2 linked regions of the Thiocapsa rosea genome follow. Each later gene encodes a partner of the first gene's protein in a complex. Links are inferred from orthologs where the notes say so. Each region holds a gene or a part of one and is shown in the gene's direction. Other genes may lie near its edges.

Region 1 (8,068 bases):
CCCGTGCGTTCGAACACAGCCTGATGCGCGCCCTGATCAACAGCACCCTGGAAGACGTCGCGCACAAGGAGGCCGTCACCCCGGAGCACCTCGACGGTATTCTCGATCGGTGCGTCCCGAGCCAGATCGACTGGACGACGCTCACGGCGCTGCCCGTGCTCGGGCTCGACGAGATCGCCTTGACCAAAGGCCACGGCAATTTCGTGGTGATCGTCAGCGCCAGGGTCGAGGACACCCTGAGCATCCTCGCCGTGCTCAAGGACCGTAAGCGCGCGACCATCGAGGCGTTTTTGCGCACGATCCCAAAATCCTTGCGGCGCACCGTTCGCGTCGTGTGCACCGACCTGTACAGCGGCTTCATCGGTGCGGCCAAGGCCGTCTTCGGCACGCACGTCGCCATCTGCGCCGATCGCTTCCATGTCGCGCGTTTGTATCGCGACGCCGTGGAGACGTTGCGCAAGACAGAACTGCGCCGGCTCAAGCGCGACCTGTCGAAAACCGAGTACGGCGGGCTCAAGAACGTCCAGTGGATCCTGCGCAAGCGCGAATCCGACTTGAGCGCCGAGGAACGGCGGATCCGCGCCCGGTTGTTCGCCTATTCCCCGCAACTCGCGCAAGCTCATGCCCTCAGCCAAGCCCTCACCGAGGTCTACGACATGCCCCTGTCCAAAGGTCAGGCCAAGCGCAAACTCAGTGGCTGGATGCGACGGGTCAAGAACGCCGAGATGACGTGTTTTCAATCCTTCCTGAAAACGTTGCGCCGTCATTGGGACGAGATCACCAATTATTTTACCGAACGACACACGAGCGGTTTCGTCGAAGGTCTCAACAACAAGATCAAAGTATTAAAACGGCGGTGCTATGGCTTGAGCAACCTGCGCCGGCTCTACCAGAGGGTGTACCTCGATCTGTGCGGTTATCGGGTTTTCGCGCGCTGATCAATGAAAAACAACCGCTTAAAAATGGCTTGGACGGGGTGCGTCCAGCGATATTTTCAACCAACGTGTTCGGTCAAAATGACTACAACGTCATGTTTTTAAATATTTTAGCGCTTTCCCTGAATTCCGGGAGAGCCAAATTTCCGAGGCCCTACCTACGCTAGACGGTTCGGCGGCTCCCCCCCGGTGGGGGTAGGGTCCACCCGCACGGGCTTGCGCGATACGCACAGGGGGGACTACTCAACCTGCTTCAGTCGGCAAGGTGACCCGGCTGGATCGAGGTGGCCTGGAGATCCTGTGCAGGGCGAAGAAGAGGAGGCAGGGGTGGGGTCGAGCCCAGCATGGGCGTAGAACATCAAGGCGGACGGCCAGTCCAGCCTCGCGGACGCCCGGGGAGGCTCTACGTGGCTGGACAGCGGCCGCATAACGGCAACCGAACGGCAACCGAAACGCCTTTCAGCAGCACCACAGCAAAAAGGCTCAGGCCATTTCTGACCTAAGCCCTTCTTCTATTTGGCTCCCTGGGACGGGCTCGAACCGCCGACCTAGTGATTAACAGTCACCCGCTCTACCGACTGAGCTACCAGGGATCTATGCGAGCCCGTAATGTTAGCCGGGCGCCTACATCGAGTCAAGATCGGCGAGACGCCGCTCTCAGCCGACCGCAGCGGCGATCCGCTCCAGTGCCTTCTCAAGGTTGTCGCGGCCGGTGGCGATCGAGATGCGGGCGTAGCCGTTCAGGCCGAAGGCGGAGCCGGGTACGAGCGCCACACCGGCCTTCTCGATCAGGTATTCCGCGAAATCCAGGTCGTTGGCGATCCCGGGGAGCTTGTCGATCGCACCCTGCACCTTCGGGAAGACATAAAAGGTGCCGTCGGTCGGCAGGCATTCGATGCCGGGGATTTGGTTGAGGCGCTCGACGACGAAGTCGTGGCGCTCGTGGAATGCCTTGAGCATGGCGCCGATGCACTCCTGCGGCCCTTCCAACGCGGCCTGGGCGGCGACCTGCGAGATGGATGCCGGGTTGGACGTGCTCTGGCCCTGCACCTTCTTCATGGCCTTGATGATCTCGGCCGGGCCGCCGGCGTAGCCGATGCGCCAGCCGGTCATGGAGTAGGCCTTGGAGACGCCGTTGAGGACCAGGGTCCGCGGGTAGAGCTCCGGGCAGGCGTTGACGATGTTGACGAAGGGCTCGGGGCTCCAGCGGATGTGCTCGTACATGTCGTCGGTGGCGATGAGTGTTCGCGGGAACTCGCGCAGCACCTCGCCGAGCGCTTCCAGTTCCTCGCGGTTGTAGCCCATGCCGGTGGGGTTCGAGGGGCTGTTGATGACGACCAGGCGGGTCTTGTCGGTCAGCGCGCCTTTGAGCTGTCCGGGGGTGATCTTGAAGCGCTGATCGGCCCCGGCGTGCACGAGCACGGGCGCGCCGCCGGCGAGCAGGACCATGTCCGGGTAGGAGACCCAGTAAGGCGCAGGGATCACCACCTCGTCGCCTGGATCCAAGAGCGCTTGGGCGAGATTGTAGAAGCTTTGCTTGCCGCCGCAGGAGACCAGGATCTGGTCGTGCTCGTAGTTCAGCCCGTTCTCGCGCTTGAACTTGTCGATCACGGCCTGCTTGAGTTCGGTGGTACCGTCCACTGCGGTGTATTTGGTGAAGCCGGCGCGAATCGCGGCGATGGCCGCTTCCTTGATGTGGTCGGGCGTGTCGAAGTCCGGCTCCCCGGCACCGAGCCCGATGACATCCTTGCCCGCGGCGCGCAGGGCCTTGGCGCGGGCCGTGATGGCCAGGGTGGCGGAGGGTTTGACAGCCTGAACGCGCGCGGCAAGCTTGATGGTCATCGAGTGTCTTCTCTGGGCTCTTGTGGTGAGGGTGGTTCTTGTTGTGACTGGACATGCGGTGTGTCGCTCCCAATCATAACGAAACCGCAAACACCCGGCACGCACTCCGATGTCTGAACGCCCCTTTCAACTTGTCGCGCCGTTCGCCCCCGCAGGCGACCAGCCCGAGGCGATCCGACGCCTGGTGGAGGGTCTGAGCGACGGCGAGTCGGCCATGACCCTGCTCGGCGTGACGGGCTCGGGCAAGACCTTCACCATCGCCAGCGTCATCGACCGGGTGCAGCGCCCGGCCTTAGTCCTGGCGCCGAACAAGACGCTCGCGGCCCAGCTCTACGGCGAGATGAAGGAGTTCTTCCCGCACAACGCGGTGGAGTATTTCGTCTCCTATTACGACTACTACCAGCCCGAGGCGTACGTCCCCTCCACGGACACCTATATCGAGAAGGACTCCTCGATCAACGAACACATCGAGCAGATGCGGCTCTCGGCCACCAAAGCGCTGCTGGAGCGCCCCGATGTCATCATCGTGGCGAGCGTCTCCTCCATCTACGGATTGGGCGACCCGGACGCCTATCTGAAGATGGTTCTGCATCTGAACCGCGGCGATCTGATCGATCAACGCGCCCTGCTGCGCCGGCTTGCCGATCTGCAATACCGACGCAACGAGATCGAACTCTCGCGCGGCACCTATCGGGTGCGCGGCGACGTGATCGACATCTACCCGGCGGAGTCCGACGACGAGGCGCTGCGGGTGGAACTCTTCGACGAGGAGATCGAGTCACTCTCGCTCTTCGACCCGCTGACCGGCGAGCAGTTGCGCAAGGTTCCGCGCTATACGGTCTTTCCGAAGACACACTACGCCACCCCGCGCGAGACCGTCCTAAACGCCGTCGAGCAAATCAAGGTCGAGCTGAAGGACCGGCTGATCTGGCTGCGGGACAACGACAAGCTGGTCGAGGCCCAGCGCTTGGAGCAACGCACCCTGTTCGACCTGGAAATGATGCTGGAGGTCGGCTACTGCTCCGGGGTGGAGAACTACAGCCGCTATCTCTCCGGACGCGGACCCGGCGAGCCGCCGCCGACGCTGTATGACTATCTGCCTGCGGATGCCATCGTCGTCATCGACGAGAGCCATGTCACCGTGCCCCAGCTCGGCGGCATGTACAAGGGCGACCGCTCGCGCAAGGAGAACCTCGTCGACTACGGCTTCCGGCTGCCCTCGGCGCTCGACAACCGCCCGCTGCGCTTCGAGGAGTTCCAGGCCCGCCAACCCCAGACCATCTATGTCTCGGCCACCCCACGCGACTACGAGATCCAGCATTCGGGGGCCGTCGTCGAGCAGGTGGTGCGCCCGACGGGGCTGGTCGATCCGGAGGTCGAGGTCCGCCCTGCCCTCACCCAGGTCGACGATCTGCTCTCGGAGATCGGGCTGCGGGTCGCCGTCGGCGAGCGCGTGCTGGTCACCACCCTGACGAAGCGGATGGCCGAGGACCTGACCGAGTATCTCAACGAGCACGGCGTGAAGGTCCGCTATCTGCACTCGGACATCGACACGGTCGAGCGGGTCGAGATCATTCGCGATCTGCGTCTGGGCGAGTTCGACGTGCTGGTCGGGATCAATCTGCTGCGCGAGGGGCTCGACATGCCGGAGGTTTCGCTGGTCGCCATCCTGGATGCCGACAAGGAAGGTTTCCTGCGATCGGAAGGCTCCTTGATCCAGACCATCGGGCGTGCCGCGCGCAACGCCAACGGCAAGGCGATTCTCTATGCCGATCGCATCACCGGCTCCATGGAGCGCGCGATCGGCGAGACCGAGCGACGCCGCGCCAAGCAGATCGTCCACAACACCGCGGAGGGCATCACGCCTCAGACCATCCGCAAAGCGGTCGCCGACATCCTGGAAGGGGCCATCCCGGGCGCACCCATGAAGGCGCGCCAGTATGCCAAGGTCGCCGAGGAGATCATCGAATACGCCAGCCTGACGCCGCAGCAGATGGCCAAGAAGCTCAAGGCGCTGGAGAAGACCATGTACCAGCACGCGAAGAACCTCGAGTTCGAGCAGGCCGCCGCCGTCCGGGATAAGATCAAGGAGTTGCAGGGGCGGGGGCTTGCGGCCTGACGTCTTAGGTGATTTCCGGGAAAGGATCTACCGCCAGAGCCGGAACCAAGGCAAGTCGTCGAAGGTTCTACTCGTTGTCGTTGTCGTTGACGAACCAATCGTTCCTTGTACATCCGATCGGCCGGAAGCAACGTCGCGAAGCGGCGTGCCCCGGGATAGACGACTTGCAGTCGTCCTCTTCCGCGGGCCTCGCTCGCACGACCGCCGCGTCAGGCAATACCTGAAAGGAGAGGAAGATCGCGAATGGATGAGCAAAACGGAAACCGGTGCCAAAGCGCGTTCAGCGCGGTTCTCGAGTGCGTTGCGTTGACCTCGACCTCGCGGGCCGTCGGGCCGGCTGAAGAGGACGACTGCAAGTCGTCTATCCCGGGGGTGACACCGCTTCTCGACGAAACGTGGCTCGACGAGATCTGGGCCGACGCGGTTGCCGATGCCGCCGGGGAGACGGGGCTCTCGGCGTTCCCGGACGACTGTCCGTGGCGGCTGACCGACGTGCTCGAGGTGGATTGGCTGCCCGAGTGACACGGCCCGCGTCGGATCCGTGGCCGCCGCCATCCGGGATCAGCCAAGCACACCTCGGGCGCCCTGCCCCGGCCGAACGACCGCGGTGCAGACCGACGGGCTCGGTGAATCAGTGACCGGCTCCACCGGCTTGCGCCGAGGCCGGGCCACGCGGGAGCGACGCCGCGGGCGTTGCGGCTGGACGCGCGTGCGCCGCGGCCGCGCACCGGCCTCGTCGGGAATGCGCTCGAGGATGGCGCACACGAGGCTCAGGATCACGAAAAGACCGGAAAGGCACAGCAGGATCACGAAGAGATCGGCAACGGTGTTCATCGTCGGCTCCGCAGGGTTTGCACTGGACGGAACCACAGCATGCCGCGGGGGGTGGCTCAAAACGTGAGCCTGCGGACGTGCACGCTCGACCGTTCGTCGGCCGGGCGCCGTCGGCATCGCGCCGAACGACGGTTCGGTGTTTTTCAGGGAGAACAAGGACGGGTGTTAGACTGGCTGCGAGCGCAGAGCGCAGTGAGCCTGAAGAACCCATGCAAGACACCCACGACACGACACGACCGACAACCTCCGCGCGACTGGCGGTCCTCTTGCGCCACGCGACGGCCGGGACGCACCAGGCCGTCGAGCGCTTACCCCTGATGGCCCGACTCACGTCGCCGAGCGTCACCCGCGAGGACTATCTCGACTATCTGCAAGCCTTGGCCGAGGTCTACGCGGCCTTGGAGGGCAGCCTGCTCGACGCCTTGGACGAGGAGATCCGCAACGACCTGGGGATTCGACCCAAGCTGCCGGCGATCCTCGAGGATCTTGCCGAGCAGGGTCGGCAGCACGTGCCGCGCGTATCGCCGCCGATCACCCCGACCGGCTCGAGCGCGGCGCTCGGCGGTCTCTATGTCCTGGAGGGTGCGACACTCGGCGGTCGGGTGATCGCGAAACATCTGCGCCGCCGTCTCGGTCCGGCACTGGGCTCGGCCGTTTTCCTCGACTTCCACGGCGAGCACTCCTCGGCGGCCTGGAAACGCTTCGCGAGCATCCTCGACAGCCTGCCCGCGCACGGCCGAATGGATCCGGTCGAGGTCGTCTCGGGGGCCTGTGCGGCCTTCGCGGTGGTTCACCGGATGCTCGACGGTGCAGGGACACGCCTCGCGCCTGCGCAGACCGGTCCGGAGCCTATCGGACTGCTGAGCTCGGGGGGCGGGCGCCTTGCGGCCTCGGTTGCGGCAATCCACGAGGATTGATGAAGAACGAAGAACAAGCGCCGGAGGCGACCCGGGTGGACGCCGGAATCGAGGATGGATCCCGGGCGACGCCTCGCGAGCCGGCGCCGCATGCCCGTGTCTTCCGCATCGAGACCATCGGTCGGGACCGACACCCGCTGAACCGCATCGCTCGATTCCTGCTCAAAGGGCTCGGCAATCTGGTGCTGCTCTCGATTGTCCTGGTCTTGACGCTGCGCTGGCTCGACCCGCCGGCATCCGCCTTCATGCTGCGGCACGCCTACAATCTCTGGCGGCTCGATCAGTCGCCACCCTACTATCATCAGACCTGGGTGCCCTGGGATCGGATCTCGCTGCCGGCGCGTCTGGCGGCCATCGCCGGCGAAGACCAGCGTTTTCCGAGCCACCGGGGGTTCGACCTGATCGAGATCCGCATCGCCTGGGCCGACTACAAAAACGGCGGACGCCTTCGCGGTGCCAGCACCATCACCCAGCAAGCGGCCAAGAACCTCTTTCTCTGGCCCGGCTCGGATTGGCAGCGCAAGCTGCTCGAGGCATGGTTCGCGCTTTTGATGGAGATCCTATGGCCGAAGGAGCGCATCCTCGAGGTCTATCTGAACATCGTGCAGTTCAGCCCCAGCACGTACGGGATCGGCGCCGCCAGCGTGCGCTATTTCGATCGTCCCGCAAGCGAGCTGACGATGCGCGAGGCATCGCTCCTGATCGGCGTGCTGCCTGCACCCGGACACTATCGTTTGGACAAGCCATCGGAACGTTTGGAGCGGCGCGCGGCCTGGATCAGCGATCAGGCGAGCCGACTCGGCGGAACACGTTACCTGAATCGGCTTTAAACCGCGCCCGGTGCGATTTGCGTCGTTTGTTGGATTGGCTTGACCAATTGGCTTGACCACGCCGGCTCCGACGACCGTCGGAGCCGGCGTGGTTTAAAGTATCGAAAAATATTAGGTGATTAGCGTCGTGCCTCAGCCAGCGATTTTCGAGCCGGCAGGCTCACGGAATGAGTCACCCCCGGGCGCATACTGTCGGGCATCTCCACCCGCAGCGAGAACGACGGCGATGCCGCAGAACCCGATTCAATTCCAGCCGGGCATGTCCCTGGACGATTTCTTCGCACGCTACGGCACCGAAGCCCAGTGCGCGGCGGCCCTGGAGGCGTCGCGGTGGCCGCAGGGGTTCGTCTGTCCGCACTGCGGAGCCACCTCGCACAGTCGCTTTCACGTCGACGGGCGCACCTACCGGCAGTGTGCGCAGTGTCGGGTGCAGACCTCGCTGACGTGCGGGACCCTGTTCGAGAGCTCCAAGCTGCCGCTGACCAAATGGTTTCAAGCCATGTACCTGGTGACGCAGAACAAGAACAACCTCTCGGCACTGTCGCTCAAACGCCATCTCGGCGTGTGTTATCGCACCGCCTGGCGGCTCAA
Region 2 (6,904 bases), 480 kb from region 1 along the record:
GCGTGCAGCCAGACCGCGTCTCTCCTCGCGCGGCGGCCTCGGATCGGCTGTCGCATCACCTTGCCTCTTGTTTCGGAGCTCAGCTTATGAAGACGACCAGCGCTTTGCTTGCCTGCTTGCCCCTCGTGCTTGTGATGACCCATTCCCGCGCCGCCGTGGAGGAGATGACTCCGGCGACTGATTCGGCTCCCGGTCCGGAGGCGACCGAGGTGTCGGTCCAGCCGCCGATGTCGTTCGAGACCCCGGATGCCGCCGTCATGGCCCTGATCGACGCGGCTGCCTCCGAGGATCGCGACGCACTCTTCGCTGTGCTCGGATCGGACCTCGACGCGCTCGTCTCCGGCGACCCGGTCGCGGATGCTCTCGATCGTCGGCGCTTCGTGGAGTTGTCCCAAGAGGCAGCGCAGCTTGAGGACGAGACGGACGACAGCGCCATCCTGGTGATCGGCCCCGAGGACTGGCCCTTCCCGATCCCCTTGGCCAAGGACGATCGGGGGTGGTCCTTCGATACGCAGGCCGGGCTCGAAGAGCTCTTGGACAGACGCATCGGACTCAACGAGCTGCATGCCGTCGCGACCGCCCGCGCCTTCGTGGATGCCCAGGTGGAGTACGCCGCAGCCGATCCGGACGGCGACGGCGTGCGGGCCTACGCGGGGCGTTTCTGGAGCACCGAAGGCACACGGGACGGACTCTATTGGCCGACGAACGAGGGCGAGCCCGAGAGTCCCATGGGACCCCTGGTGGACGATGCCGTCGAGGAAGGCTACGAGGTCGGCGACGACGGGGAGGGGCGGCGGCCTTACCACGGTTATTACTTCAAGATCCTCACCGCACAAGGACCGAGCGCGCCGGGCGGGGCCAAGAGTTATCTCGAATGCGGCAAGTTGGCGAACGGTTTCGGTCTGCTCGCCTGGCCTGCAAGCTACGGCAATTCCGGGATCATGAGCTTCCAGGTCAACCAGCGCGGCATGGTCTATCAGGCGAATCTCGGCGAAGACACCGCTGCTGTCGCCGAGACCATCGATGCCTACGACCCCGGCGCGGATTGGGTGCCGGTCGTGGATTGACCTCGCTGGCGTTGTTCATCGGATCGTTGCACCAAAGAAAGCCTGAAAAGGGGGCGAAGGCAAATGTGACATGCAAGCCCTGCTCGTCGGGCTGCAAATCCCACGTGGGTTGCGCCGCCTCTCGGCCGGTGCCGCAGTGCGGAAAGATCGGCGGAAGTCAGGTAAGCGAATCTGAGAAATCCGTGACGAGATAATATCGGAAACAACAAAGGGTTTGGAAGCGGATCGGTCACTGGGTCCGTAAGCTCAAGCCGAGCCATAGACGCCCTTTCGAAAAAATATCCTAAACCGCGTCTTCACCGAGGGCGTGGGCTCACGCAACCGCGAGCCCCAGTCCTAAAACATCCTTTATCTCACCGGACGCGGTTTAGCGGTGGTAGGACCGACTGAGTTCGTGCACTGCCGCGACCATCGCCCCCGCGTGCTCAGGATTCACGTCCGGCGTGATCCCGTGTCCGAGATTAAAGACATGGCCCGGACCCTTACCGTAGCTGGCGAGCACGCGCGCGACCTCTTCGCGAATCCGCTCGGGTGAGGCGTAGAGCGCGCAGGGATCGAGATTGCCCTGAAGCGAGACGCGGTCACCGGTCAGGATGCGTGCGTCGGCCAGATCCGTCGTCCAGTCCACACCGAGTCCGTCGCAGCCGGTATCGGCCATGTGGTTCAGCCACTGACCACCGTTCTTGGTGAAGAGGATCACCGGGACGGCGCGTCCTTCCGACTCGCGGTTCAGACCCTCGACCACGCGCTGCATGTAGGCCAGGGAGAACTCGCGGTAGTTGGCCGGCGCCAGTGCCCCGCCCCAAGTGTCGAAGATCATCGTCGCCTGCGCACCGCGAGCGATCTGAGCGTTCAGGTAGGCGACCACGGCATCCGCTGTCTTGGCCAGCAAGGCGTGGAGCAGATCCGGACGGTCGAACATCATCCCCTTCACATGCGAGAAGTTCTTCGCACCGCCGCCCTCGACCATGTAGGTCGCGAGCGTCCAAGGGCTGCCCGAGAAACCGATCAAGGGCACGCGTCCGGCGAGCTCGCGTCGAATCGTCGACACGGCATCCATCACGTAGCGCAGCTCGTCCTCCGGATCCGGCACGGCGATCCGATCCACATCGGCCTGCGTGCGCACCGGCCGCTCGAAATGCGGTCCCTCGCCCTCGGCGAAATACAGACCCAGCCCCATCGCGTCCGGCACCGTCAGGATGTCTGAAAAGAGGATGGCGGCATCCAGCGGAAAACGCTCCAAGGGCTGCAGCGTGACCTCGCAGGCAAGCTCCGGGTTCTTGCACAGATCCATGAAGCTGCCGGCCTTCGCGCGCGTCGCACGGTACTCGGGCAGATAACGGCCTGCTTGGCGCATCATCCAAACCGGCGTGTATTCAACGGGTTCGCGCATCACTGCACGGAGGAAGGTGTCATTGATGAGTGGCGTCATGAAGCAGGACCTGGGCAGTCGAGGAAGAAGAGTCTCGGTGGTTCGGGCGCCCATTCTACTACGGGTTTCGCTCGTGACGAGGTTGTGAAGGACCCGCGCGCTCAAGTTCAGCGCTCCGGTGCGAACGCCGGGTCGCGCGGCAGGCGAACACCGACCGCTCGTCGGGGGGCAGGGGCACATCGGCCGACTGTATAAGTCTGTTCACGGCAGGGTCTCGAACTCTGTGGATAAGGTGTGATCATTTTGGCGACCTTTTTCTGCACACCGGTTACGCACAGGTTAAGCAGCCATCGGGGAACACCCAAGAATTGCTTCAGACCCTTGAAATTGAATTATTTTTAGACACGGACGAGTTATCCACAGCGCTTATTAAGATTACTGTCTTTTTATTTAAACTAATTTGAATAAGGATCCGGCCGGAAAACCGGCCGATCCCGCCCGCACGGCTCTGTTAGTCATCCAACAGTCTGTATTAATAAGTTTTTCTGCCGCAGCACCACGTCTGGCCTTGTCTACTCCCCGCGTTAAGCCAGCCGACAACAACACATGTCATGCCGGAGCTGGTTTAGTAGAATCCAGGCGATGGATGTCTCCGCCCTACTCGATCCCCTGAACGACGCTCAGCGCGCGGCTGTCGCCGCAGAGTCCGGTAACCTTCTCGTGCTCGCCGGCGCCGGGTCGGGGAAGACTCGCGTCCTGGTCCATCGCATCGCCTGGTTAGTCCAGGTGCAGCAGGTCCCGTCCTACGCCGTTCTGGCGGTCACCTTCACCAACAAAGCAGCGCGCGAGATGCGCGGCCGAATCGAGACCATGCTCGGCATGCCCATCGGCGGGATGTGGGTCGGTACCTTTCACGGGCTCGCCCATCGCTTTTTGCGCGCGCACTGGCAGGACGCCGGACTCCCGCAGCATTTCCAGATCCTGGATTCGGACGACCAATTCCGCCTGATCAAGAGGATCCTCAAGGCGATGCAGCTTGACGAGGCGCGCTGGCCGCCGCGTCAGGTACAGGGTTTCATCAACAAACAGAAGGACGAGGGTCTGCGGCCGAACCACCTGGACGGCGGCGGCGATTTCTTCACGGACAAGATGATCACGGTCTATCGCCAGTACGAGGAGGAGCGCGCACGCTCGGGTCTGCTCGACTTTGCCGATCTTCTGCTCAAGACGTTGGAGCTGCTGCGCGAGCGTCCGGATATCCTCGGGCACTACCAGCGACGCTTCGCGCATATCCTGGTCGACGAGTTTCAGGACACCAACGCCATTCAGTACGCCTGGCTGCGTCTTTTGGCCGGAGCGAACGACAACCTCTTCGCCGTCGGCGACGATGATCAGTCGATCTACGGCTGGCGCGGCGCGAAGGTCGAGAATATCCAATCCTTTCAACGCGATTACCCCAACACCCAGGTGATCCGGCTGGAGCAGAATTATCGATCGAGCGGCAACATCCTGGCCGCAGCCAACGCCCTGATCGCCCACAACCCGACTCGGCTCGGCAAGAATCTCTGGACCCAAGACGGCGAGGGCGAGCCGATCCGACGCTACACGGCCTTCAACGAGGTCGACGAGGCGCGTTTCGTCGTGGAGAGGATTCGGCGCTTGACCCAGACGGAGGGTCATCGGCGCGACGAGTGCGCCATCCTCTATCGCACGACGGCCCAATCACGTCTCTTCGAAGAAGCGCTGATCCAGGCGCAGATCCCCTATCGGGTCTACGGCGGATTGCGGTTCTTCGAGCGCGCCGAGATCCGCGATGCTCTCGCTTATCTGCGCCTGGTGGCCAACCCGGACGACGATGCCGCCTTCGAACGCGTGGTCAACACACCCAACCGGGGCATCGGCGCCCGTACCTTGGATCTGTTGCGCCAGCAGGCGCGCGAGACACGGGTCTCGCTCTGGCGGGCGGCGGCCGATCTGACCGGGACATCGGTCCTGGGCCCGAGGGGCGGTGCCGCACTGCTCGGCTTCATCGATCTGATCCGGGACCAGCGGGGTGCGCGCGAAGGTCTGCCGCTGCACGCGCTGGTGACCGCCTTGATCGAAGCGGCCGGCTTGCCGGATTTCTACAAGAAGAACAAAGACGGCAAGGGCCAGGATCGGGTGGAAAACCTGGAGCAGTTGGTGGATACGGCCGCGCGCTTCGAGGAGGACCTGCACGAGGAAGAGAGCGACGCGCTTGCGGTCTTTCTTGCGCATGCCGCACTCGAAGCAGGCGATACTCAAGCCGACGGTTTCGAGGACAGCGTCCAGCTCATGACCCTGCACAGCGCCAAGGGTCTGGAGTTTCCGGTGGTCTTTCTGGTCGGGCTGGAAGAGGGCCTCTTCCCGCACAGTCTCTCGGCCGAAGATCCGAGCCGGCTCGAAGAGGAACGACGGCTTTGCTATGTCGGCATGACACGCGCGATGCGCGAGCTTTACGTGACCCACGCCGAAAGCCGACGGCTTTACGGCCGGGAGGAGTCCCCGATGCCCTCGCGGTTCCTGCGCGAGGTCCCGCCGGGATTGGTCGAGGAGGTCCGGGCGCGCAGCGCGACCCGCCGCGCGACACCCACCCCGAGCGCGAGCTTGACGTCGATGTCGAGCGGCGATGCCGGTCTCTTCAGGCTCGGCCAACGCGTCGTCCACCCGAAATTCGGCGAGGGCGTGGTCCTGAACAGCGAGGGACGCGGCGCCGCGGCACGGATTCAGGTCAATTTTCAGAAGGCCGGAGCCAAATGGCTGGTCCTGGCTTATGCTCGGCTCGAGCCAGCGGGTTGACGCGCCGTGCTCGTGTTTAAGCACGTATCGTTCGACCACCGCTGTGAGGCGCGCTCGAATTTAATCTTCGCCGAGCCTGCGATCATCCCGACACAACACATCTCACTCCGGACGCGGTTTAGCCGCGACCCTCAACCCGACGACGGCACTCCGCAATCATGTCCGAACCCAGCTTTGAAGACCTCCTCAAGCAATTCGACCAGACCCATCCGCAGTCCGGTGCCGGGGGGGCAGCCGTCGGCGACAAGGTGCGGGGTGTATTGGTGTCGATCGGCGAAGAGTTCGCCTTCGTCGATCTAGGAGGCAAATCGGAAGGCCGCATCGAGGTCTCGGTCCTCAAGGATGACGAGGGCAATCTAAAGTCCGCCGTCGGCGACACCATCGAGACACATGTCACCGGCAAGGACGAAGACTCGGGGATGCTGCTGCTCGGCAGCCAGCACGGTCATCGCTATCACGGTATCGAAGAGGTCGAGGGTGCCTACCGGCAGGGGTTGCCCGTACAAGGCCAGGTCAGCGCGGCCGTGAAGGGTGGTGTCGAGGTGCAGGTGGCCGGGTTGCGTGCCTTCTGTCCGGCCTCTCAGGTCGACATCCGCTTCATCGAAGACCTCTCCGAGCTGGTCGGCCAGCGCTTGGATTTTCGCATCACCAAGTTCGAAGGCGGCCGACGTCCGAATCTGGTGCTGTCGCGCAAGGTCCTGCTCGAAGAGGAGCAGCGCCAACGCGCCGAGGAGACCCGCGCGCAACTGCACGAAGGCGCGGTCTTGTCGGGGATCGTCACCTCGCTGAAGGACTACGGCGCGTTCGTGGATATCGGCGGTCTCGAGGGCATGATCCACATCAGTCAACTGGCCTTCGGTCATGTAAAGCATCCGAGCGAGATCCTCAGCGTCGGCCAGTCGGTCGAGGTCTCGGTCCTGCGCATCGAGCCGCCGAGCGGTCCGAAGGGCCGGGAGAAGATCGCGCTCTCGATCCGCGCTCTCGCCCGCGATCCCTGGCAGGAGGCTGCGAACAGCTTCCCCGTCGGTCAGCGGGTGAGCGGCAGGGTAAGTCGACTGCAACCCTTCGGTGCTTTCGTCGAGCTTGCCCCCGGGATCGACGGCCTGGTCCATATCAGCGAGCTTGGCGCCGGGCGCCGCGTGAACCATCCGAGCGAGGTGCTGAACGTCGGCGACCCTGTCGAGGCAACCGTCCTGGGCGTCGATTCGGAGCGGCGTCGGATCAGCCTATCGCTTGACGAGACCAAAGCGGGCGAAGCCGGGTGGCAGGCGCCGGGCGGCACGTCCGACGTACCGGCCGCGGAGGTGCCGGAGAAGACCATGGGCAGCTTCGGCGCGCTTTTGCAGGCGTCGTTGAAGAAAGGCCAATCGTAAGTCTCCTCGGGCCTTTGCGGACACGAAATGCGGTCCGGGACCGATGTCGCGTTCTGCCCTCGGCCGCGGTATACGACCAACAAACCATCAAGAAGCAGACTGGAGGACGGGGATGCAACGCCGCGATTTCATCAAAGGGGTTGGTGCCGGCTCGTTGGCGGTCGGGGCGCTGGCCGGCGGCATGGGGTCGGCTCATGCCAAGGCCGAATACAGGTGGAAGATGGTCACGACGTGGCCGAAGAACTTCCCGGGTCTCGGCACGGGGGCGAACAACC

What was found. The genes of interacting proteins can lie anywhere in the genome.
Region 2: the proteins of uvrB (region 1) and uvrD are in contact, whole or in part, in a crystal structure (PDB 7EGT), measured with the Thermus thermophilus proteins. The link is inferred for Thiocapsa rosea from one-to-one orthologs. Residues at the interface, in WP_096411307.1 of Thermus thermophilus: Glu23, Leu25, Arg26, Asp27, Gly28, Glu29, Arg30, Phe31, Arg55, Glu326, Asp327, Phe328, Glu379, Ser382, Gln383, His398, Gly400, Arg401; in WP_096412145.1 of Thermus thermophilus: His654, Arg656, Phe657, Gln666, Asp668, Glu669, Lys680, Arg681, Leu682, Ser683, Lys685, Tyr686, Ala687.

Annotation. Positions count from the first base shown.
Region 1 is NZ_RBXL01000001.1:1,057,924-1,065,991, forward strand. What follows is about bases 2,414-5,391. They hold uvrB (excinuclease ABC subunit UvrB), read left to right. Parts: upstream 2,414-2,886; coding sequence 2,887-4,896; downstream 4,897-5,391. Other genes in these bases: BDD21_RS04845 (pyridoxal phosphate-dependent aminotransferase), read right to left, coding at 2,414-2,777; BDD21_RS04855 (DUF29 family protein), read left to right, coding at 5,203-5,391. In the rest of the region: BDD21_RS04835 (ISL3 family transposase), read left to right, coding at 1-938; more of BDD21_RS04845, read right to left, coding at 1,593-2,413; more of BDD21_RS04855, read left to right, coding at 5,392-5,418; BDD21_RS04860 (hypothetical protein), read right to left, coding at 5,458-5,730; BDD21_RS04865 (biliverdin-producing heme oxygenase), read left to right, coding at 5,940-6,647; mtgA (monofunctional biosynthetic peptidoglycan transglycosylase), read left to right, coding at 6,647-7,477; BDD21_RS04875 (IS1595 family transposase), read left to right, coding at 7,704-8,068. UniProt on the Escherichia coli protein: The UvrABC repair system catalyzes the recognition and processing of DNA lesions. A damage recognition complex composed of 2 UvrA and 2 UvrB subunits scans DNA for abnormalities.
Region 2 is NZ_RBXL01000001.1:1,534,008-1,540,911, forward strand. What follows is about bases 2,753-5,668. They hold uvrD (DNA helicase II), read left to right. Parts: upstream 2,753-3,081; coding sequence 3,082-5,256; downstream 5,257-5,668. Other genes in these bases: BDD21_RS07055 (30S ribosomal protein S1), read left to right, coding at 5,415-5,668. In the rest of the region: BDD21_RS07040 (DUF2950 domain-containing protein), read left to right, coding at 87-1,067; hemE (uroporphyrinogen decarboxylase), read right to left, coding at 1,435-2,499; more of BDD21_RS07055, read left to right, coding at 5,669-6,629; BDD21_RS07060 (TRAP transporter substrate-binding protein), read left to right, coding at 6,742-6,904. UniProt on the Escherichia coli protein: A helicase with DNA-dependent ATPase activity. Unwinds DNA duplexes with 3'-5' polarity. Translocates on single-stranded DNA with 3'-5' polarity. Initiates unwinding more efficiently from a nicked substrate than double-stranded DNA.